DNA from 2 places in the Streptomyces sp. NPDC051018 genome. Region 2 is predicted to be linked to the other one. Evidence: predicted binding sites of a transcription regulator. Region 2 holds the regulator's gene; the other holds the start of a gene.
The links. The regulator HspR, encoded in region 2, represses chaperone genes until heat shock. The targets are predictions, from matches to a motif close to TTGAGNNNNNNNNNCTCAA.

Region 1 (11,920 bases), on a different contig from region 2:
TGAGCTGGTGGCGTCGAGCGGCCGAAGCGGGCCACGTCGACGCCACGCACGAGCTCGGCGTGATCGCGTATTCACGCGACGAGACCGCCGAGGCGACGCAGTGGTACCGCAAGGCCGCAGACGGCGGACACCCCGGTGCCATGGTCAGCCTCGGAGATCTGCTGCTCCGTGAGCAGGGCGGCACCGAGGAAGCCCTCGGCCTGTGGCGCAGGGCCGCCGACGCCGGACACACCGGCGCCATGGTCGGTCTCGCCGGGATGGCCGCCCGGCGGGGCGACACCGATGAGTCGGTGGAGTGGTACCGCAGGGCCGCCGACGCCGGACACTCCGGCGCCATGCTGAAACTCGGCACCCATTTCCTCGACCGGGACACGGCAGAGGCGGAGGCCTGGTGGCTCCGCGCGAAGGACGCGGGAGAGTCCGACGCCGTGTTCTACCTCGGCACGCTCTACAAGCAGCTTGGCCGCGCCCAGGAGGCGGAAGCGCACCTCCGTGAGGCAGCCGCCAACGGCATCTCCAGCGCCAAGTTCAACTTGGCCGTCCTCTTCCAGGACAGCGGCCGGAGCGAGGAGGCCGAGACCTGGTACCGCGAGGCGGCCGACGCCGGGGTGGTCGAGGGTCTGGTCAACCTCGGCTTCCTCCTCTTCGAACAGGGCCGCACCGAGGAGGCCGAAGCCTGCTACCGCGAGGCAGCCGACAGCGGCGACACCGACGCCATGCGCAGCCTCGCCCTCCTCCTCGCGGCACAGGGCCGCCAGGAGGAGGCCGACCAGTGGCAGGAGAAGGCCGGCGGCGACGCCATGCACAGCCTCGGGGACCTTCTCAAGGCGGTCGACGGCGGCGACTCCGATGCCACGCACGGCCTCGCCGCCCTCCTCACGGCGCTGGACAGCGGGGAGAAGGCCGACTAGTCGCAGCGCGAGTTCCGGTACGGGTGAGCGACCGCCCCGATCCGGCGGGAGCCCACCGCAGACACGTGCGCGAGACGCCCGTCGGGCAGGGGAGGGCCGGGGCGGCGGAAGGCAGCGCACGTGCGGCGCGGAGGCGCCCCGGGCTCCGGTCAGAGAGACTCCCGGCGGGCGCCACAGGCAGCGAACAGCACCGCCCCCGCCGCGAAGACCGCCCCCGCCGCGACCCACGCGGCGGGCCCCGGGCCCGCGTGGAGAGGCCATATCCACCCCGGCGCACCCCCGTCCGCCCCCGTCGCGCCGAGAAACCGGATCGCGCCCGTGCAGACCGTCATCGGCAGCCAGCTGAGCCGCGCCCCCAGCACCGTCGCCGCCGCCGCGGTCACTCCCGTCGCGCCGAGGACATTGCGGACCATGGCGGGTGCGCCGTACTGGTCCGGATCGCCGGGCACCGCCGCCGCCAGCGCCGCCGAGGCCAGAGCCGTGAGGGCGAGGACGTGCAGCAGCCGCCGGGGCCACCAGCGCCGTACCCCCGTCCGGTCCAGCTCCTCGCTCGGCGTGTGCAGACCGGTCCCCAGCGCCGCCGCGGCCAGCAGCGGCGCCAGCAGCACGACCGGCTCCCGGGCGTCCTGGCCGGCGTCCGGCAGACCTCGCAGCCAGTACGCGGCCACCGCCGCGGCCAGGGCCGTGCCGGCGAGCGCCGCGAGGGTGGCGGGAAGCGCCCGTGAGCGGCCGTACAGCGCGAACCCGCTCCCGCGGAACATGATCATCGGCGTCCGGAAGTCCCGAGTCCGGGAGGCCGGCGGGCGGGGCACGGTCACGGTACGGGCACCTCCTCGGCCCGGCAGGTGTCCGCCGCCAGATAGCGGGCCAGATAGTCGCGCTGCGCGGCGGGCGGCTTCGCGTTCAGCCGGTCCACGTACTCCCTGGTCTCCGGCCACGGCCGCGCCCCGGCGGCTCCGGGCGGCGACAGCCACTGGGCCACGGCCGTGTTGATGTCGACGGCCCGACGCCCGGCCGCGCCGCCGAGATCGCCGTGCTCACAGGGCTCGGAGAACAGGAACTGAACCGCCGAGTACCCGTACTCCTCGGGGTCCGTCAGCCCGCCGCGCACCGCTTCGGGCCCCGGCGACGGCAGCGGGGCCTCGTCCGCGCCCGGCCGCCCGGGGCCGTCCACCCAGCGGGCGGGGGCGCCGGGCAGGCCGCGCAGCCTGCTGTTCAGCCCGGCGAGCGCGGCGGAGACGGCGGGCAGCAGCTCACGGTCCACCGCGGTGACACAGACCTGCGGGGTGCCGTCGTCGCAGACGAGGCGCGCCGCCCCGGGGTCCGGCCGCCAGAGGCCGGGGCCCGTGGAGACCAGCGCGGCGGCGCAGCAGACGGCCACGGTGAGCGGTACGAGCGCGGTCGCGCGCCGCCGGGCGGCGTACAGGAGCAGTGCGGCGGCGGCCAGGCCGCCCAGCCAGCCGGCGGAGGCGGGCGCGAACCACCAGACGGGCCGGTCCCACGCGAACTCGTGCGGATCGGCGGGGTTGAGCGGGTTGGGATCCCGGCCGTACGCGCTCTGCGCCGAACCCAGCAGCAGAAAGACGGCCACGGCGGTCAGGGGAGCGGTGAGCCGCCATGGCACGAGCCGTCCGGCGACGAAGCCGAGGACACCCAGCGAGGCCAGCGCGAAGGCGTCGGCGAGGGGGAGGGCGAGATAGGAGAGGCCGCCGTCGGCGTACGGCCAGGTCACCAGCAGCGGAACGGCCGCGGCGAGGAGATGGCCCGCCGCGGGCCACAGCGCGGCGGGCGCGGCGGCGACCAGGGCCTGCTGCGTGCCGCCGCGCGCGAAGGAGCGCCGCAGTTCCAGGGTTCCGCGCCGGCGCTCCCGGCCTCCGTGCCAGCAACCGGCGGCCGCGCTGAGCGGCCCGCCGAGCACCAGGCCCGCACTGCGCAGCAGCTCGGTGAGGTCCCCGCGGCGGCCCGGCCAGGCGAACGGCGACTGCGCGTGCGAGCTCATCACGACCAGCACCGTCACCAGGACGGCCGCCCCGGTCCACGGCCCGATCCCGTGCACCAGCTCACCGCGCAGCGGGTGCCCGCGCCGCACGGCGGCGGAGACGGCGGGTGCGCGCGCGGGAGTGGCGGCGGAGGGCTGGGCGGTCTTCATGGGGTTCCCCCGGTGGGGTCGGCGGGTGAGGGGGCTGTCGGGGAGGGGCCGCCCCGGCGGCTCCGGTACGGGGACGGAGGGCGGGCTCCGGGGGTGCTCACCTGGTGATCCCGGCGGGTGCCGTGGGCGGGGGCGCGCTCCCGGCCGCCTCCGGCAGCGCTCCAGGGAGGCGGAGTACGGGGGCGGACCCACGAGGGCCCCGGGGCCTCGCACGCGTACCCGGCGGGGCGGGGCACGCGGTCCGTGCAACGGCGGGTCACCGGGTGGCCGCCGGATCCCCGGGCGCGCCGGGGCCCGGCAGCCGCCCCAGCGCCGACCGGTGCCCGCGCAGCGCCACCGTATAGCCGCGCTCGATCGGGTTGCCCGCTTCCTCGGGCGCGCCCCCGCCCAGCGCCGACAGCTCCTCCGTCGCACCCCGGTAGGCCACCCGGCCGCCCTCGATCAGGGTCACCCGGCGGCAGGCGGCGGCCACGTCCTCCACCAGATGTGTGGAGACGATCACCGTGGCAGCGCTGCCCACCTCCCGGAGCAGTGCTCTGAACTCGACGCGCTGCTCCGGATCGAGACCGGCGGTCGGCTCGTCGAGCAGCAGCAGCTCCGGCTCGTTCACGATCGCCTGCGCGATCCCCACCCGCCGTACCATCCCGCCCGACAGCGTTTTCACTTTCGCGTCGATACGGCCCGCCAGCCCGACCCGTTCCACCGCGCGTTCCACCGCGCCCGGAACCTCCCGCGCCGGCATCTCCTTCAGCCAGGCGACGTACGCCACGAACTCACGGACCGTGAACCCCGGGTAATAACCGAACTCCTGCGGCAGATACCCCAGCCGCCGCCGCACCTCGGCCCGCTCCCCGTGCGACGACACATCGCGGCCCAGCAGCTCGACCCGTCCTCGCGCGGGCGCGGTCACCGTGGCCAGCACCCGGATCAGGGAGGTCTTGCCCGCGCCGTTCGGGCCGAGCAGCCCGTGCACCCCGACGCCGAAGTCCAGATCGACCGCGTCCAGCGCGACCGTACGCCGGTGCCGGACCGTCAGCCCGGTGACCTCCACGGCGTTCCCCCGCCGGGTGTCCCTCCCGGCGCCCGCCGATGTGCTCATGGTTTCTCCAGTCGGTCGAAGGTCGAACGGCGCCCGGCGAGCACGGCCGCGCACACCACGGCGGCCCCGGCCCAGGCGGTCTGGACGGCGGGCCCGGAGACGAACGGCTCGATCCGGCCGCCGAGCCCCTCCGGCAGGGACGTGAGCGCCGGCAGGAACACCACCGCGAGCCAGCCGCAGGCCAGCGCCGACGCGGCGAGCCGGAGGCCGATGTACGAGCCCAGCGCGAGCGCCGCCACCGTCAGGGCCAGCCCCGGCAGCAGCCACGCGCCCGGCGACAGCACCGGCACCCCCGGCGGTCCACCGCCGGTCACGCGTGACACCGGAGGCAGCAGGGCTCCCGCCGCCGTCAGCAGCGGAACGCTCACCGCCAGGACCGCCGCCGTCCGGGTCAGCAGCAGCCGCAGCCCGCCGGAGGGGGCCGTCGCCGTGATCTCGTACATCGGGTCCGCGTACGGTCCGTACGACAGGGCGACCCCCGCGAGCGGCAGCACGGGGGCCAGCGCCAGCAGCAGCGGGCGGGCCTCACCGAAGCCGGTGCCGTACGCCAGGAACAGCGCCCCCGCGACCACCAGCAGCACCCCCGCGAACCACGGTCCCCGCAGCGCCGGACCGGCCGCCCAGACCGCGCGGGCGGTCCACCCCACGGGAGCGGTCCGGGCGGGGAACGGCCTCGGCCGTACTGCGAGCGCCCCGCGCACCGCCTGTACCGCCGGGAGCGCGCGCACCGCCCGTACCGCCTGTTTCGCCCGTGCCGATCGCGTGGGGGAGACGTCCTGGGCGGACGCCGCCGCCTGAGCCAGCACCGCCGTACGCACCAGGCCGAGCACGGGGGCCGCCGGGCCGCGCCCCGCGGCGGCCGAGACCCGGGCCGCGCACGGCCCGCACGACTCGATGTGCTTCTCCAGCGACCAGGCCTCCGGCTCCGTGGCCGAACCGCCGGTGTAGCGGGCCGCGAGCCGTTCGCCGACATGCCAGGCGTTCGGGTGTCCGTCGCTCATGCCGTGCCTCCCAGCGGGTGTGTGCCGGGGGCGATCCGCTCCAGCGCGGCCCGCAGCTCGCGACGGGCCCGCACCGCCCGGGTCTTGACCGTGCCCTCCGGAATCCCGAGCAGCCGGGCGGTCTCCCGGGTGGTCAGCCCGTCGACGACTGTGGCGCGCAGGACATCGCGCAGCTCGGGCGAGATACGGTCCAGGGCGGCCCCGACATCCCCGTACTCCAGCCCGGCCAGCACCCGGTCCTCGGCGGACGGCGCGGACTCGGCCGCCCCGTCCGCTCCCCGGACGCCGAACGCGACCTCGGGCAGGACCCGTTCCTCCCGCGTCCGTGCCCGCTTCGCGTCCACCAGCCGCCGGGCCGCGATCACCCACAGCCAGCCGCCCGCCTCGCCGCCGCGGTGGGATCCCGCGGAGCGCCAGACGGTGACGAAGGTGTCCTGGAGCACTTCCCGTACGGTCTCGGCGTCCGCGCAGCGGCGGGTCAGCCGGGTGTGCAGCCACCCCGCGTGCCGGTCGTAGAGCGTCGCGAGCGCGTCGGCGTCGCCACGGGCGACGGCCCGCAGCAGAGCCGCGTCGTCGTCCTCGTCCGCTCCCCGGCGGCGTATCGGGCTCATGCTCTATCTATCGCACGGCGGGCCGGTTCCGGTTCTCGGCCCTCTCGTTCCGGTTCGCCCGCCGCCCCGGGGAAGGCGGACCCGAGGCGGCCGGGGAGGGGCCACAGCACTAGCGGCGGGGGAGCGCCGTGAGTACGGCCCGCAGGGCGGGCGGCTGTGAGGCGTCGTCCGTGACGACCGTGTGTCCGCGGTGGGTGATCCGGTAGAGGAACCCGTCCGGGACCGGGGCGCCGGTGGCCGTGGGCGGCAGCCGGGGGAAGCCGGCCCGCTCCAGGGCCCGGCGCAGTGCCCTCAGCCCGGCGGGTGCCATCCGGCCGCTCCGGCCGGGGCCGGGCGGGGAGGCCGTGGTGTAGGTGCCGTCCTCACGGACGGTCAGCCGGTCGTTCACCCCGGCGATCCCGCCGGTGACGGTCACCACCACCAGGACGGCGGCCCGCCCGGGCGCCGGGGGCGGTGCGGGGTCCGGCGCGGTGGGGGCCCCGGAGGCCGTCGGGGACCCGGAGGGCGGCCCGGGCCGGGGAGCCGTGGCGGATCCGGCGGGCCCCGGGGAGGCGGTCGCCGAAGCGGTAGTACGTCCGGGGCCGGGGCCGTCGCCGCCGGAGTCCGTGCATCCCGTGGTCAGCGCCGCCAGCAGGACGGCCGCGGGGACCGGCGTACGGAGAGGAGATCGGGATGAGCGGCGGGCGCGCGGGCGGGACGGGCGGGGCCCTGGGGAGGCGGCCGGCGAAGGGAAGGAGAGGCGGGAGTGGAGAGAGGGGCGAGAGGGGCGAGAAGGGCGGGAGGGGCGGGAGAGGAGAGTGACGAGAGAGCGGTGAGGCGCGGCGGGCGGCGGGCTCATCGCCGCAGTATGGGGGATCGCCGGGCCCGGCACGGGCGGATCCGGACAGCTGCCCGGGTCGTCCCTCCGATGGGCCGGGGACGGCCGGGCGAGCGGGTTCGGGCGGTCACGCCGAGCCGGCGGGCCCGCGCCGGACGCTGCCGCCCGGGGGACCCTTCGCCCTCATCGGCGCCCTTTGTCGCAGGGGTTCCCCTGGATCGCTCAGAGCGAACGGCGGCCCGGGAACAATCAAAGCCCCCCATGCATTGAGTCCACATAGCTCAACTTCACTGCCTAAGGGGAGATCATGGCTGCTGAGTCCGAAGCGTTCACACCGTTCACCCTGCCCGTGCTGCCGCTCGACGACGAGGTCGTGCTGCCCGGAATGGTGGTGCCGCTGGACCTGACCGACAACGAGGTGCGGGCCGCGGTGGAGGCCGCGCAGGCCGCCGCGCGCTCCAGTGGAGCAAGCAAGCCCCAGGTGCTGCTTGTTCCCCGCGTGGACGGGACGTACGCGGGCACCGGTGTGCTCGGGACCGTGGAGCAGGTCGGACGTCTCTCCGACGGCGACCCCGGCGCGCTCATCCGCGGGCGCGGCCGGGTGAAGATCGGCGCGGGGACCTCGGGACCGGGCGCGGCCCTGTGGGTCGAGGGCACCCGGATCGGCGAGGCCGTGCCCGAGCCGCTGCCGGGACAGGTCGCCGAGCTGGTCAGGGAGTACAAGGCGCTGGCCACCAACTGGCTGAAGAAGCGCGGTGCCTGGCAGGTCGTCGACCGTGTCCAGCAGATCGACGACGTTTCCCAGCTCGCCGACAATTCCGGATACTCGCCGTTCCTGACCACCGCTCAGAAGATCGAGCTGCTGGAGACCGCCGACCCCGTCGTCCGGCTCAGGCTCGCGACCGAGCAGCTCCGTGAGCACCTCGCCGAGCAGGATGTCGCCGAGTCCATCGCCAAGGACGTCCAGGAGGGTGTCGACAAGCAGCAGCGCGAGTTCCTGCTCCGCCGCCAGCTCGACGCGGTCCGCAAGGAACTGCGCGAACTGAACGGCGAGAGCAAGGACGGCGCCGACGAGTCCGACGACTACCGGGCCCGGGTCGAGGCCGCCGATCTGCCCGAGAAGGTGCGGGAGGCCGCCCTCAAGGAGGTCGAGAAGCTGGAGCGGTCCAGCGACCAGAGCCCCGAGGGCTCCTGGATCCGCACCTGGCTCGACACCGTCCTGGAACTGCCGTGGAACGAGCGCACGGAGGACGAGTACGACATCCAGGGCGCGAAGAACACCCTGGACGCCGAGCACGCGGGTCTCCAGGACGTGAAGGAGCGGATCACCGAATACCTGGCGGTGCGCAAGCGCCGCGCCGACCGGGGGCTCGGTGTGGTCGGCGGGCGGCGCGGGGGCGCGGTTCTCGCGCTCGTGGGCCCGCCGGGCGTCGGCAAGACGAGCCTCGGCGAGTCCGTGGCCCACGCCATGGGCCGGAAGTTCGTCCGGGTCGCCCTCGGCGGCGTCCGGGACGAGGCCGAGATCCGCGGCCACCGCCGTACGTACGTGGGTGCCCTGCCCGGCCGGATCGTCCGGGCGATCAAGGAAGCCGGGTCCATGAACCCGGTGGTCCTGCTCGACGAGATCGACAAGGTCGGCTCGGACTTCCGGGGCGACCCGGCGGCCGCCCTGCTCGAAGTGCTGGACCCCGCGCAGAACCACACCTTCCGCGACCACTACCTGGAGGTTGAACTCGACCTGAGCGACGTCGTCTTCCTGGCCACCGCGAATGTGCTGGAGGCCATCCCGGAGGCCCTGCTCGACCGGATGGAACTGGTCAGGCTGGACGGTTACACCGAGGACGAGAAGGTCGTCATCGCCCGGGACCACTTGCTGCCGCGCCAGCTGGAGCGGGCGGGTCTGGAGTCCGGCGAGGTGATCCTGGAGGACTCGGCGCTGCGCAGGATCGCCGGCGAGTACACACGCGAGGCGGGCGTCCGCAATCTGGAGCGCTCGATCGCCCGGCTGCTGCGCAAGGTGGCCGCCCAGCACGCGCTGGGCGACCGGGAGCTGCCGTTCACCATCGGGGCGGAGCAGCTGCGCTCCCTGATCGGACGGCCGCACCACGTGCCCGAGTCCGCGCAGGACCCGGCCGAGCGCCGTACGGCCGTACCGGGTGTCGCCACCGGGCTCGCGGTCACCGGGGCGGGCGGTGACGTTCTCTTCGTCGAGGCGTCGCTCGCCGATCCGGAGACGGGCGCGTCCGGTCTGACCCTCACGGGCCAGCTGGGCGATGTGATGAAGGAGTCGGCGCAGATCGCGCTGAGCTTCCTGCGCTCGCGCGGGGCGGAGACCGAGCTTCCGGTCGCCGACCTCAAGGACCGGGGTGTGCACATCCACTTCCCGGCCGGAGCGGTCCCGAAGGACGGCCCGAGCGCGGGCATCACGATGACCACGGCGCTGGCGTCGCTGCTGTCCGGACGGCTGGTCCGTACGGATGTGGCGATGACGGGCGAGGTGTCGCTGACCGGGCGGGTGCTGCCCATCGGCGGGGTGAAGCAGAAGCTGCTGGCCGCGCACCGGGCGGGCATCACGACGGTCGTGATCCCGAAGCGGAACGAGGCGGACCTGGACGATGTCCCGGCCGAGATCCTCGACAAGCTGGAGGTGCACCCGGTGACGGACGTCCGCCAGGTGCTGGAGATCGCGCTCGCCCCTGCGGAGGTGGCGGTCCCGGCGGCGGCGTGACCCGTCCGGCCGCCCCGGCGCTCCCCCTCTCCACCGGCCTCCGGGCCGGGAGAGGGGGAGCGGGCGCGGGAAGGCTTATCACTTCGTCCGAAACCTGTCCCGCTGCTCCCTTTCTGTGGATGATGGGGAAGTACCCCCGGGTGCCCGTGCCCCGGGGGTATTCCCCCTTCCGCCACAATGGACGGATGGAATCAACCGCCCGGGGGACCGGGACGAGCGGGCTCCGGGCGGACTGCGGAAGCTGTTTCGGGCTGTGCTGTGTGGCCCTGCCGTTCGCCGCGTCGGCCGACTTCGCCGTGGACAAGGACGCCGGGACGCCCTGCACCAATCTGAACGCGGAATTCCGTTGCACTGTCCACACCGAACTGCGGCGGACCGGATTCCGGGGCTGCACGGTGTACGACTGCTTCGGCGCCGGGCAGAAGGTCTCCCGGCACACCTTCGGCGGCACGGACTGGCGTACCGCGCCGGAGTCGGCCGCCGCGATGTTCGCGGTCTTCCCCGTCGTACGGCAGCTCCATGAACTGCTCTGGTATCTGACCGAGGCCCTGACCCTGCGCCCGGCCCGGCCGCTGTACGCGGATCTGCGGAAGCTGCTGGCGGAGACGGAGGACCTCACCCTGCTCGGGCCCGGACTCCTCGTGGAACTGGATGTGGCCGGGCACCGGCGGCGGGTCGACGAACTGCTGCTGCGGACGAGTGAGCTGGTGCGCACGGGGGTGCGGCGCGGAAGGAAGGACCGGCGGGGAGCCGATCTGATGGGCGCCCGGCTCAGGGGCGCCGATCTGCGGGGAGTGAGCCTGCGGGGCGCGTATCTGATCGCGGCCGATCTCACGGGTGCCGATCTGCGGACCGCGGACATGATCGGCGCGGATCTGAGGGACGCGCGACTGGCCGGCGCGGATCTGCGGGACAGTTTCTTTCTCACCCAGCCACAGCTGAACGCGGCCGGCGGAGACGCGACGACCCGGCTGCCCGCGACCCTGGACCGCCCCGCGCACTGGTCGTGAACCCGGCCCTGAACCGGTAACGGCCAGGGGCAGCGGGGGCGACCCGGTCGGGGGGCGCGCGCTCACCGGCCCGCGCCCCCGGGGGTCAGTTGCCGGCGAGGTCCGTGATCCGGTCGAGGGTCCCGTTGAACCGGTCGTGGTCGCCGACGATCGGTCCGGACGAGGTGTACTGCCACATCGTGTGGGCGTCCCAGCCCGCCGGGAGGGGCCCGGGGGTGGTGTTGTAACGGGCGATCCACAGCGGGTTGCTGGCGCCGAAGCCGCTGTAGCCGCCGGTGCACTGGGTCCACCAGCTGGTCGCGGTGTAGATCACCGCGTCCCGTCCGGTGCGGGCCCGGTACCGGGCGAGGAAGTCCCCGATCCAGGTGACCATGCCGGACCGTGACTTGCCGTAGCAGGTGTCCCCGTACGGGTTCCACTCGATGTCGAGCGCTCCCGGCAGGGTCCGGCCGTCGGCCGACCAGCCGCCGCCGTGGTCGATGAAGTAGTCGGCCTGGACCGTGCCCGATGCCGTGTCGGGGGTGGCGAAGTGATAGGCGCCCCGGATCATTCCGATGTCGTACGCGCCGTTGTACTGCTGCGTGAAGTACGGGTTCTTGTAGTAGGTGCCCTCCGTGGCCTTGTTGTACGACCACTTCACACCGCTGTCCCACAGGGCGGGCCAGTCGACGTTGCCCTGATGGCTGGAGACGTCGACGCCTTCCGTCTGGGAAGCGCGGGTGAGGGGTGGGAGACCTCCCTGGCCGTCGTGCTCGATCACACCCATACCGAGATGGGCGGATCCGCGGGGCGGGAAGTCGCCGTCACCGCTGCCGGTCGCGCCGGCGGGGGAGGGGGCGAGGAGGAGAGGGGACAGGACAGCGAGGAGTGCGGCGGCCGCGGTCGTGAGCGCGCGGCGGGGCCTCCTCTGCGGGGGGTGGGGAACGGCTGTTCCGGATCTATGCACGGACACCACGGTGCCCGCGCCGCGCCCCGGCGGCGGCCCGGGGCGTTCCGCCCGCGTGCCCGGGATGGAGCAACGCGGCGCGGGCGCACGGCCCCTGACATCCCGCATCCTGAGGACGGCCCGGGAACGGCGGCGGGGGCTTCCCCCGGTCCCCGCCTGCGAAATACTGAGCGGGCCCCCGGCGACGGGTGCCGATGGCGGTAACTTTCACGAATCGGAAAGCGTACGAGGGGTGCTGACGTGCACGGAAGCGGTACGGAGGGTGGAGCCCGCCCCACGGGTACGAGTGGCGTGGACCATGTTTTCCTCGCCCTGGAACGGGAGTTGGCCGTTTTTCTCCGCCGCGCCCGCGCCTCGTCCGGCGAGATGGCGCGCGAGGTACATCCCGGACTGGAGTCCGCCGCCTACGGGTTGCTCGTCCGCCTCGAAGGCGCGGGGGCGCAGCGAGCCACGGATCTCGCGGGCTACTTCGGGGTCGGCAAGGCCACGATGAGCCGTCAGCTGCGCGCGCTCGAAGAGGTCGGTCTCGTCGTCCGCGAGCCCGATCCGGCGGACGGCCGGGCCTCACTCGTCCGGCTCACGGAAGAAGGTCTGGAGCGTTTCCGCCGGGTGAGGGACGCGCGCCGCGAACGGTATGTCCGCAAGCTC
Region 2 (11,920 bases):
GCGGCCGGCGCGGTGGGGTCCGGGGCGGGTCCCCGGTCCGGTGCGTGCCCCGGGTCCTCCGTGGCGGTGCGGTTCGGTACGTGGCCCCGGTCCGTGGGGTCCGGGGTGCGTTCCCGGCCGGCCGCGGCTTCCCCGTTCACGCGCATCCTCGTTCGCCGCCCGTCCCTCGTTCACCGCCCGGCCCGCTCGGCCCGCTCGACATCGGGGCCTTTACCGGTTTCACTGCCTCTGTGGTGCTCTGAGGCTTTTGGAAGTACTTGCGGTGCCTGACTCTCGCAGATGGGTGCCGGTGGGGCGGGTGCGCCACGCGCGCGTGGCGCACCCGGAGTGCCCGTGCGGTGCCCGTAAGGGCCCGGGCGCGCCGCGGGCGGTGATCCGCGGCCCGTACCGGCGCGGGGCCGGGGCCTCGCCGGCCGGTCGGCCGAAGCGCCGGGCGCGGGTCGGAATGGCGGGCGCGGGTCGGAATGGCGGGATCCGCATAGAGGCTGCATCGAAGGTGCCTCGAGGGTGCGGATAAGTGCTGGATAAAAGTTGAGTGGGGTCGACTCAGGTCCTTTGACTCCGGGAGGGTAGTCGTGCATCCTTGAGCCAGATCCACTCAAGTAGTCAGCTGGAGGAATTGACATGGCACGTGCGGTCGGCATCGACCTGGGCACGACTAACTCCGTCGTCAGCGTTCTGGAGGGCGGCGAGCCCACCGTCATCACCAACGCCGAGGGTGCCAGGACCACGCCGTCCGTCGTCGCCTTCGCGAAGAACGGTGAGGTGCTGGTCGGCGAGGTGGCCAAGCGCCAGGCGGTCACCAACGTCGACAGGACCATCCGTTCGGTCAAGCGCCACATGGGCACCGACTGGAAGATCGAGCTCGACGGGAAGAACTTCAACCCGCAGCAGATGAGCGCGTTCATCCTGCAGAAGCTGAAGCGGGACGCCGAGTCCTACCTGGGCGAGAAGGTCACCGACGCGGTGATCACCGTCCCGGCGTACTTCAACGACTCAGAGCGCCAGGCCACCAAGGAGGCCGGTGAGATCGCGGGTCTGAACGTCCTGCGCATCGTCAACGAGCCGACCGCCGCCGCTCTGGCGTACGGCCTGGACAAGGACGACCAGACCATCCTCGTCTTCGACCTCGGCGGCGGCACCTTCGACGTGTCCCTCCTGGAGATCGGTGACGGTGTCGTCGAGGTCAAGGCCACCAACGGCGACAACCACCTCGGTGGTGACGACTGGGACCAGCGTGTCGTCGACTACCTGGTGAAGCAGTTCGCCAACGGCCACGGAGTGGACCTCGGCAAGGACAAGATGGCTCTCCAGCGTCTGCGCGAGGCCGCGGAGAAGGCGAAGATCGAGCTGTCGTCCTCCACCGAGACGACGATCAACCTCCCGTACATCACGGCGTCCGCCGAGGGCCCGCTGCACCTGGACGAGAAGCTCACGCGCGCCCAGTTCCAGCAGCTGACGACCGATCTGCTGGAGCGCTGCAAGACCCCGTTCCACAACGTCATCAAGGACGCGAACATCGCGCTCTCCGAGATCGACCACGTCGTTCTCGTCGGCGGCTCGACCCGTATGCCCGCCGTCGCCGAGCTCGTCAAGGAGCTGACCGGCGGCAAGGAGGCCAACAAGGGTGTGAACCCGGACGAGGTCGTCGCCATCGGCGCCTCGCTCCAGGCCGGTGTCCTCAAGGGCGAGGTCAAGGACGTCCTGCTCCTCGACGTGACCCCGCTGTCCCTCGGTATCGAGACCAAGGGCGGCATCATGACCAAGCTCATCGAGCGGAACACCACGATTCCGACGAAGCGCTCCGAGATCTTCACGACGGCCGAGGACAACCAGCCGTCCGTGCAGATCCAGGTCTACCAGGGCGAGCGTGAGATCGCCGCGTACAACAAGAAGCTCGGGATGTTCGAGCTGACCGGTCTGCCGCCCGCCCCGCGCGGTGTGCCGCAGATCGAGGTCTCCTTCGACATCGACGCCAACGGCATCATGCACGTGACCGCGAAGGACCTCGGCACGGGTAAGGAGCAGAAGATGACCGTCACCGGCGGCTCCTCGCTGCCGAAGGACGAGGTCGACCGCATGCGCCAGGAGGCCGAGCAGTACGCGGACGAGGACCACCGCCGCCGTGAGGCCGCCGAGACCCGCAACCAGGGCGAGCAGCTCGTCTACCAGACCGAGAAGTTCCTCAAGGACAACGAGGACAAGGTCCCGGGCGAGGTGAAGACCGAGGTGGAGGCCGCGGTCGGCGAGCTGAAGGAGAAGCTCAAGGGCGAGGACATCGCCGACATCCGTACCGCCACCGAGAAGGTCGCGGCCGTCTCCCAGAAGCTCGGCCAGGCGATGTACGCCGACGCCCAGGCGCAGCAGGCCGCGGGCGACGCCCAGGGTGACGCGGGCGCCGGCGCCGGTGCCGGCCAGGCGAAGGCCGAGGACGACGTGGTGGACGCCGAGATCGTCGACGACGAGAAGGACACCAAGGGCGGTGCGGCGTGACGGAGGAGACTCCGGGCTTTGACGAGAAGCCCGACGTTCCTTCCGGCGCCACACCTGACGACGCCGCCGAGACCGCCGCGTCCTCCGGCAAGGAGGACAAGGCGGCCCCGGCAGGGGACGCAGACAGGATCACCGGTCTGACGGCCGAACTGGACCAGGTCCGTACGGCGCTCGGCGAGCGCACCGGCGACCTCCAGCGGCTTCAGGCCGAGTACCAGAACTACCGCCGCCGTGTGGAGCGCGACAGGATCACGGTCAAGGAGATCGCCACGGCGACCCTTCTGACCGAGCTGCTGCCCGTGCTCGACGACATCGGCCGCGCCCGTGACCACGGGGAGCTGGTGGGCGGTTTCAAGTCGGTCGCCGAATCGCTGGAGACGGCGGTGGCGAAAATGGGTCTTCAGCAGTTCGGCAAGGAGGGCGAGCCCTTCGACCCGACGATCCACGAGGCGCTGATGCACAGCTACGCGCCGGATGTCACCGAGACCACGTGCGTCGCGGTGCTCCAGCCGGGGTATCGCATCGGCGAGCGAACCATCCGCCCCGCGCGGGTCGCGGTGGCCGAGCCCCAGCCGGGCGCGGCCCCCGCCTCCGGCAAGGAGTCCAAGGACGGCAAGGACGCCAAGGACACCCAGGGGACGGCGGCTGACGGCGAGGAGAGCGGTGGCCCGGAAGAGGGCTGACGCGGCTGAGGCAGTGAGCGTCCGGAGGACAGTCCGGAAGGAGGGACGTCGATGAGCACGAAGGACTTCGTCGAGAAGGACTACTACAAGGTCCTCGGCGTCCCCAAGGACGCCACCGAGGCGGAGATCAAGAAGGCGTACCGGAAGCTCGCCCGCGAGTTCCACCCGGACGCCAACAAGGGTGACACCAAGGCCGAGGAGCGCTTCAAGGAGGTCTCCGAGGCCAATGACATCCTCGGCGACCCCAAGCGGCGCAAGGAGTACGACGAGGCCCGCGCCCTCTTCGGCAACGGCGGTTTCCGGCCGGGTCCCGGCGCGGCCGGCGGTTCCTTCAACTTCGACCTGGGCGACCTCTTCGGGGGCGCCCAGGGCGGGGGCCAGCAGGCGCCCGGGGCCGGCGGCTTCGGCGGCGGCCTGGGCGATGTCTTCGGCGGTCTGTTCAACCGCGGTACGGCGACCGGGACCCGGGTCCAGCCGCGCCGCGGCCAGGACATCGAGTCGGAGGTCACGCTCAGCTTCACCGAGGCGGTCGACGGGGCCACGGTCCCGCTGAGGATGTCCAGCTCGGCGCCGTGCAAGGCGTGTTCGGGCACCGGCGACAAGAACGGTACGCCCCGGGTGTGCCCGACCTGTGTCGGCACCGGACAGGTCTCGCGCGGCGGCAGCGGCTCCTTCTCGCTGACCGACCCGTGCGTCGACTGCAAGGGCCGGGGGCTGATCGCGCAGGACCCCTGCGAGGTCTGCAAGGGCAGCGGGCGTGCCCGCTCCTCGCGGACCATGCAGGTCAGGGTCCCCGCGGGTGTCTCCGACGGCCAGCGGATCCGGCTGCGCGGCAAGGGCGCGCCCGGTGAGCGCGGCGGCCCCGCCGGTGATCTGTATGTGGTCGTCCATGTCGGCACACACCCCGTGTTCGGCCGCCGGGGCGACAATCTGACGGTCACCGTGCCCGTCTCGTACACCGAGGCGGTGCTCGGCGGTGAGGTGAAGGTGCCCACGCTCGGCGGCCCTCCGGTGACGCTGAAGCTGCCACCCGGCACCCCCAATGGACGGACGATGCGCGCCCGTGGCAAGGGGGCCGTCCGCAAGGACGGGACCCGTGGTGATCTGCTGGTCACCGTCGAGGTCGCGGTTCCCGAGGATCTGAGCGACAAGGCGAAGGAAGCGCTGGAGGCGTACCGCGAAGCCACCGCGGACGAGGACCCGAGGGCCGAGCTGTTCCAGGCCGCGAAGGGAGCATGAGACCCGTGAACGGAAGGGACGCCAGGGACGGAAGGCGCCGTAACCCCTTTCAGCTGACCGATGAGTCGCCGGTGTACGTCATCTCGGTGGCGGCCCAGCTCTCGGGGCTGCATCCGCAGACCCTGAGGCAGTACGACCGGCTGGGCCTGGTCTCCCCGGACCGCACCGCGGGCCGGGGCCGGCGCTACTCGGCCCGGGACATCGAACTGCTGAGGACCGTCCAGCAGTTGTCGCAGGACGAGGGCATCAACCTCGCCGGGATCAAGCGGATCATCGAGCTGGAGAACCAGGTCGCCGCGCTGCAGTCCAGGGTCGCCGAGCTGTCGGCCGCCGTGGAGGGCGCGGCGGCGGCGATGCAGCAGCGCGAGGCCCAGGTGCACGCCTCGTACCGGCGTGATCTGGTGCCGTACCAGGATGTGCAGCAGGCGAGCGCGCTGGTGGTGTGGCGTCCCAAACGGGGCGAGTAACCCCCGGGGGCGCCGGCCCCTCGGCACGGTGGTTCTTTGAAGGGCCCCGGGCTCGTGGGGCAGTAGTCCTTACGGGTCCCCCGGGCCCTCCGCAGGGCGAAAGCGGCTGCCCCGGGGGTGCGGGGCCGCGTTGTGCCGGGACCCGGCCGCCGAGCGGACTTCTCGGCTGCCCCATGGTCGGGGGCCCGCGGGGTGACGGCCGGTGCCGTACCTGATGTGGGCCCTCAACGGCCCTGTTCCGCCGGGCAGATGGGACGCCCGGAGCCCCACCGGCAGCCGCCCACCGGTCCACGTCCCAGAGCAAGCGCGACCCGCACCCACTCGCCCCAAGAGCCCTTTGTGGGGCCTGTGTTGCCCCTGTGGCGCTCTCGTACGCCTGTACGCCAGTTGTGGCGGGTACGCGCCAACGCCGGCCTCAGACGGGCTTCTGCGGCCCCGGACCTGCGGCGTGGGCCGTGGCGGGCCGCCGGGTGCGGGGTCCGGCCCCGCCCTTCGACCGGAAAACGCCGCCCCGCAAGGGCCCCGTCGCGGATGGGGGCTCCTGTGGGGCCGGCGGCTTCAGGAATCGTGTTCCAGAATGCCCGACTGGGCGATGAGATAGCCCAGTTGGGTCCGGCTGCCGCTGCCGAGTGACGACCCCAGTTTGGCGATATGGGCCCGGCAGGTCCTGACGTTCATCCCGAGCCGGCGCGCGATCGCCTCGTCCACGTGCCCCTCCACCAGCAGCTTGGCGATGGAGCGCTGCACCCCCGTGACGCCGTCCAGATCGGGTCCGTACGAGATGGGCTGCTCCCACGGCAGTCCGTGCAGCCAGAACTGCTCGAAGACGCCGACGAGATACTCGACGATCCCCTTGTGCCGCAGCTCCAGCGCGAAGAGCCGGTCGGTGCTCGCCGGGATGAAGGCCACCTGCCGGTCGACGATGATCAGCCGGTCGATGATCTCCTCCAGGGTGCGCACCTCCACTCCGGAGGGCGCCACCTTCTCCATGTAGGAGAGCGTCGCGGGATGGTGCCGGGCGGTGTGCTGATAGAGCGTGCGCATCCGCACACCCCGTTCGATCAGGGGTTCCACCCGCCGCAGCGCCTTCTCCAGGGAGTGCGGCTGGCGCCCGCTGCCGGGCTGGACGGTGAGAAGCTCCTGGGTGCAGCCGGCGGTGACCTGATCGAGAGTCGCGTTGATGCGGTTGAGGCCCTCAAGGACGGTTATCCCCTGCGGGACGGTGGAATTCTGAGCGGTGAACGCCATGAATGGCTCAAGAGAGTCGGCGAGGGCCACCGCCCGGCGTCTGCGCTCCTGGATCTCCCGCTCGATGGGGTGAATCAACTGTGACAGAGCGGTCGTCGGCGGCACGGGCCGCAGCCACTGACCGTCGTAGGGATCCGGGTCGAGCAGGGCGAGGTCGAAGAGACACGGTGTGGATTCAGCTTCTGACCGGGCGATACGCCCGGTGCGCAGAGCGGTGATGTAAAGACTCTTTCCCGCCTCGCACAGCTTGCCGTCTGCGTGAGGGTGTCCGTGTTCGCCCTCAATAGACGTCATATGTACCCCCTCATGTTCCTGCAATACAGGAACATGATGCCTGCGGTCGCTGGTGCAAGCGTTCGGAGTGAGACATCGTCTTATTCGCGGGGGAGGACGAATGATCAAATGAGGTGGAGATCACCCATGTCTAGGACGGTACGTGCTCTATGTGCCCTTGCCATGGCGGCGGCCGCGTTCGGCGCGGTGGCTGCCGGCGGTGAGCTCTCCGGGGAAGGCCGCTCCGTCCCGACGGTGGCGGTGACCCAGGGTGAGCCCTCGTGGGAGTCCGCTCCCGCGGACACCTCCCGGGAAGGCGGCGCGCCGGGTCGAGTGCGTTCCGGTGAGCCCTCCTGGGAGCTCCTTTCCGAAGGTCCGGAAGCATGACCGTTCCACCGGACGACCGGGTCTTCCGGCGTGAGATGGCCACGGCCTACCGCTCGGGGTGGCACTTCATCGACCTCGTCACGGCGATTCCCCACCGTGGCGACTCGTTGATGGTGACCCTGTTCGGAGAGCCCATCGTCGTGGCCCGCGAGGAGGACGAGGACGTCCGCGCATACCGGTGCCTCCGACGGCCGCGCGGTGCGCCGCAGCCGGTCGGCTGTGCCATCCGCTACGGCATGATTTTTGTCAATCTGGACCAGCGCGACCATCAGATGGCCGAGCCCGACGCCACCACCGCCACCCCCCGCAGTGCCTGAGCGATTCCCCCGTCGCACCACGTCGCTCCGGCACTTCCCCCACACAGCGGCGCCATCGCGGACCTGAAACGCGATGGCGCCGCTGTGCTGCGCGCGCTCCGGCGCCGCCCGGTAGCCCCTCCGAGTCCTCAGCCCTCAGCCCTCCGAGTCCTCAGCCCCTCAGGCCCGCCCGAGCGCCCGGCTCACCGCGATCTCGATGACCACCCGGTCCGGGTTGGGCCCCGGCATCCGCCCGTAGCGCTCCGCGTAGCGGCGTACCGCGTCCTCGACCACGTCCGGCTCGGTCCGCACCCGCGCCACGCCCTCCAGCGTCGCCCAGCGGCCCCGGTCCACCTGGCAGACCGCCACCCGGGCACCGCCCTCCCGCGCCGACTCCACGATGTTGGCGACCTTCCGGCTGCCCTTGTTGGTGATGATCCGCGCGATGCCCTCCCCGGGGTCCAGCGTCACGCCCACCGGTACGACATGCGGGCTGCCGTCCTGCCGCAGAGTGGTCAGGGTGCACAGGTGGTACTCGCGCCAGAACGCGAGGTAGTCGGAAGTGAGGTCGAGTACGTCTCCGGTGGCCATGACCCCCAGCGTAGGGACGGAGTCGGTGGCGCGCCTACAGTTGAGTGGAATAGACTCAACTTTATGCAGGTTGACTGAGTCAGTGTGTGAGATACGTGTGAGATGGGTGTGAGATGCCCGAAAGCAGTCAACCCGTGTCGAGAGCCAGGAGGAGAGACCGCACGTGGACGCCGAGCTGACCAACAAGAGCCGGGACGCCATCAACGCCGCCACCAGCCGGGCGGTGTCCGCAGGGCATCCCGACCTCACTCCCCCGCATCTGCTGCTGGCGCTGCTGACCGGCCAGGACAACGCGAACATCATCGACCTCCTGGCCGCCGTCGGGGCGGACCAGAGTGTCGTACGGGCGGGGGCCGAGCGCGCCCTGGCCGCGCAGCCCAGTGTCACCGGCTCCACCGTCGCACCGCCGCAGCCGAACCGCGAGTTCCTCGCCGTCATCGCCGACGCCTCGCGGTACGCCAAGGAACTCGGCGACGACTATCTCTCCACCGAGCATCTGCTGATCGGCCTCGCCGACAAGGGCGGAAAGGCCGCGGAGGTGCTGGGCGAGCAGGGCGCGACGGCGGAGGACCTGCTCGACGCCTTCGAGACGATCAGGGGAGGACGCCGGGTGACCACCCCCGATCCCGAGGGGCAGTACAAGGCGCTGGAGAAGTTCGGCACGGACTTCACCGCGGCGGCCCGTGAGGGCAAGCTCGACCCGGTCATCGGCCGTGACCAGGAGATCCGCCGGGTGGTGCAGGTGCTCTCCCGGCGCACCAAGAACAACCCCGTCCTCATCGGCGAGCCCGGCGTCGGCAAGACCGCCGTCGTCGAGGGCCTCGCCCAGCGGATCGTGAAGGGCGACGTTCCCGAGTCGCTGAAGAACAAGCGCCTCGTCGCCCTCGACCTCGGCGCGATGGTCGCGGGCGCCAAGTACCGCGGTGAGTTCGAGGAGCGGCTGAAGACCGTCCTCGCCGAGATCAAGGCGAGCGACGGCCAGATCATCACCTTCATCGACGAGCTGCACACCGTCGTCGGCGCGGGCGCCGGCGGCGACTCCGCCATGGACGCGGGCAATATGCTCAAGCCGATGCTCGCCCGCGGCGAGCTGCGCATGGTCGGCGCGACCACGCTCGACGAGTACCGCGAGCGGATCGAGAAGGACCCGGCGCTGGAGCGGCGCTTCCAGCAGGTGCTGGTCGCCGAGCCGACCGTCGAGGACACCATCGCCATCCTGCGCGGGCTCAAGGGCCGTTACGAGGCCCACCACAAGGTGCAGATCGCCGACTCCGCGCTCGTCGCCGCCGCCACCCTCTCCGACCGCTACATCACCTCGCGCTTCCTGCCGGACAAGGCCATCGACCTCGTCGACGAGGCCGCCTCCCGGCTCCGGATGGAGATCGACTCCTCCCCCGTCGAGATCGACGAACTCCAGCGGTCCGTCGACCGGCTGCTGATGGAGGAGATGGCCCTCAAGAACGAGTCCGACCCCGCCTCCCGCCAGCGCCTGGAGAAGCTGCGCCGCGACCTCGCCGACCGCGAGGAGGAGCTGCGCGGTCTCACCGCCCGCTGGGAGAAGGAGAAGGAGGGCCTCAACCGCGTCGGTGAGCTGAAGGAGAAGCTGGACGAGCTGCGCGGCCAGGCCGAACGCGCCCAGCGCGACGGCGACTTCGACTCCGCCTCCAAGCTGCTCTACGGGGAGATCCCGGCCCTGGAGCGGGAGCTGGCCGCGGCCTCGGAGGCCGAGGAGGAGGCCCGTACCGACACCATGGTCAAGGAGGAGGTCGGTCCCGACGACATCGCGGACGTGGTCGGCTCCTGGACCGGTATCCCCGCCGGGCGGCTGCTGGAGGGCGAGACCCAGAAGCTGCTGCGGATGGAGGAGGAGCTGGGCCGCCGGCTCATCGGCCAGACCGAGGCGGTCCGGGCGGTGTCCGACGCGGTACGGCGTACCCGCGCGGGTATCGCGGACCCCGACCGGCCCACCGGCTCCTTCCTCTTCCTCGGCCCGACCGGTGTCGGCAAGACCGAGCTGGCGAAGGCCCTCGCGGACTTCCTCTTCGACGACGAGCGGGCGATGGTCCGGATCGACATGTCGGAGTACAGCGAGAAGCACAGCGTCGCCCGGCTGGTCGGCGCCCCTCCCGGCTATATCGGGTACGAGGAGGGCGGCCAGCTCACCGAGGCCGTACGCCGCCGTCCGTACAGCGTGATCCTGCTCGACGAGGTGGAGAAGGCGCACCCGGAGGTCTTCGACATCCTGCTCCAGGTCCTCGACGACGGCCGGCTCACCGACGGCCAGGGCCGGACGGTCGACTTCCGCAACACGATCCTGATCCTCACGTCCAATCTGGGCAGCCAGTTCCTGGTGGAGCCGCTGATCGGCGCGGAGGAGAAGAAGCAGCGGGTCCTGGAGGTCGTACGGGCCTCCTTCAAGCCGGAGTTCCTGAACCGGCTCGACGATCTGGTGGTCTTCTCCGCGCTCACCAAGGACGAGCTGGAGCACATCGCGAAGCTCCAGATCGGCCGGCTCGCGGCGCGGCTGGCCGACCGCCGGCTGACGCTGGACGTCACCCCCGCGGCCCTGGAGTGGCTCGCGGACGAGGGCAACGACCCGGCGTACGGCGCCCGCCCGCTGCGGCGGCTGATCCAGACGGCGATCGGCGACCGGCTCGCCAAGGAGATCCTGGCCGGTGAGATCACGGACGGTGACACCGTACGGGTGGACCGCTTCGAGGACGGCCTGATCGTGGGCCCGGTTCCGGTCTCCGGGAAGACCCTCTAGGCGCCCCGGTCCGGGGGCGGGCCGGGGCCTTCGGAACCGCGGGGCCCCGGGCCCGTGGACACCCTCCCGGGCCCGCCCCGGGACTCGGCTGTGGGCCGGCTGTGGGCCCGCTGTGAAGGCGCGGATCCCGGGGACGGCGGCGGTCCCCGGGATTTACCCATCCCTGGTGGCAAACAGGACGGCTCATGGGGTGGGGGTTGCCACTCCCGGCCCGGGATGGGGGAGGATGGCGGCATCCGTACGAAGGGAAATCCACGGTGACCATCGATCCGTCCTCGATTCCGAATTTCGGGGGCCAGCCCCAGCCCCAGGCCGAAGGACCGGCGGGCCCCGTCGTTCCCGACCAGGACCTCGTCAAGCAGCTCCTGGACCAGATGGAGCTGAAGTACGTCATCGACGACGAGGGCGACCTCGCCGCCCCGTGGGAGGAGTTCCGCACCTACTTCATGTTCCGCGGTGAGGCGGAGCAGCAGGTCTTCTCCGTGCGGACCTTCTACGACCGGCCGCTGCCCGTCGACGACCGCAACCAGATCCTGGAGGCGATCGACGACTGGAACCGCCGCACCCTGTGGCCCAAGGTCTACACGCACCTCCACGAGGACGAGGAGGGCGGCGCCACCATCCGCCTCATCGGCGAGGCGCAGATGCTGATCGGTACGGGCGTGAGCCTCGACCACTTCGTCCAGTCGACCGTCGGCTGGGTCAGCGCGTCGATCGAGTTCGACAAGTGGTTCGCCGAGCACCTCGGTATCAAGCCGGCGCAGGACGGGGGCGACGAGCCCTCCGCCGACGCCTGATTCGCATTGGATGGAACGCTCGCTCCAATGGCGTAACCCCCTCGCGGAGGGCCGTGCGGTCCGCGAGGTTCCCGAGGTCCGCGAGGTTCCGGGGCCAGGTACCCCGCGTACCCCCGGTCCCTGCTCCGGGCGAGCCTCCGGCCCTTGCTCCGGGCGGGCCCCGTCGCTCCGGAGCGCGATGTCCTACAGCGCGATCGGGGACAGCGTCAGCAGATACGTCCCATACGCGAACGAGAGCCCGGCCAGCGCGACGGTCACCGCGACCGCCGCCGGTGGCCGGGCTCTCGTCAGCGCCAGCGCGATCGGCAGCAGCAGCGGGAACGCGGGCAGCAGAAAGCGCGGCTTCGACTCGAAGAAGCCCGAGCCCCCGATCGTGATCAGCACCAGCACCCCGGTGTAGACGACCAGCGCCGCCGGCGGCCGCTCCAGCACCAGCACGGCGAACAGCGCCACCGACACCGCGACGATCAGCAGCGCCATCACCAGCGGGAGCACGGTCGGCCGCAGCACGATGTCCCGCACCACCCGCAGGGCCCCGGCCCCGAAGTCGAACGTGGACGTCCAGCCGCGCTGCACCGCGAAGTACCCTCCCAGCGGATCGCCCTTGCGGAAGCCGACGTAGAGCACATATGCGCACCAGCCGAGCGGTGCCAGGACGGCGCCGAGCCAGATCCGCAGG

Region 1: the regulator HspR is predicted to act here: its motif matches at 6,855-6,873, upstream of lon (endopeptidase La).

The regions. Positions count from the first base shown of each region.
Region 1 is NZ_JBITFN010000005.1:281,445-293,364, forward strand. It holds gene ACIBCM_RS11950 (tetratricopeptide repeat protein) at 1-911, shown strand, start outside; gene ACIBCM_RS11955 (hypothetical protein) at 1,061-1,729, opposite strand; gene ACIBCM_RS11960 (hypothetical protein) at 1,726-3,060, opposite strand; gene ACIBCM_RS11965 (ABC transporter ATP-binding protein) at 3,317-4,159, opposite strand; gene ACIBCM_RS11970 (zf-HC2 domain-containing protein) at 4,156-5,160, opposite strand; gene ACIBCM_RS11975 (RNA polymerase sigma factor) at 5,157-5,771, opposite strand; gene ACIBCM_RS11980 (hypothetical protein) at 5,881-6,189, opposite strand; gene lon (endopeptidase La) at 6,896-9,316, shown strand; gene ACIBCM_RS11990 (pentapeptide repeat-containing protein) at 9,502-10,326, shown strand; gene ACIBCM_RS11995 (lysozyme) at 10,412-11,278, opposite strand; gene ACIBCM_RS12000 (MarR family winged helix-turn-helix transcriptional regulator) at 11,513-11,920, shown strand, end outside.
Region 2 is NZ_JBITFN010000012.1:30,269-42,188, forward strand. It holds gene ACIBCM_RS21285 (sugar transferase) at 1-140, opposite strand, end outside; gene dnaK (molecular chaperone DnaK) at 625-2,493, shown strand; gene grpE (nucleotide exchange factor GrpE) at 2,490-3,176, shown strand; gene dnaJ (molecular chaperone DnaJ) at 3,228-4,415, shown strand; gene ACIBCM_RS21305 (heat shock protein transcriptional repressor HspR) at 4,421-4,882, shown strand; gene ACIBCM_RS21310 (helix-turn-helix transcriptional regulator) at 5,441-6,424, opposite strand; gene ACIBCM_RS21315 ((2Fe-2S)-binding protein) at 6,787-7,107, shown strand; gene ACIBCM_RS21320 (pyridoxamine 5'-phosphate oxidase family protein) at 7,267-7,677, opposite strand; gene clpB (ATP-dependent chaperone ClpB) at 7,841-10,444, shown strand; gene ACIBCM_RS21330 (YbjN domain-containing protein) at 10,702-11,241, shown strand; gene ACIBCM_RS21335 (hypothetical protein) at 11,425-11,920, opposite strand, start outside.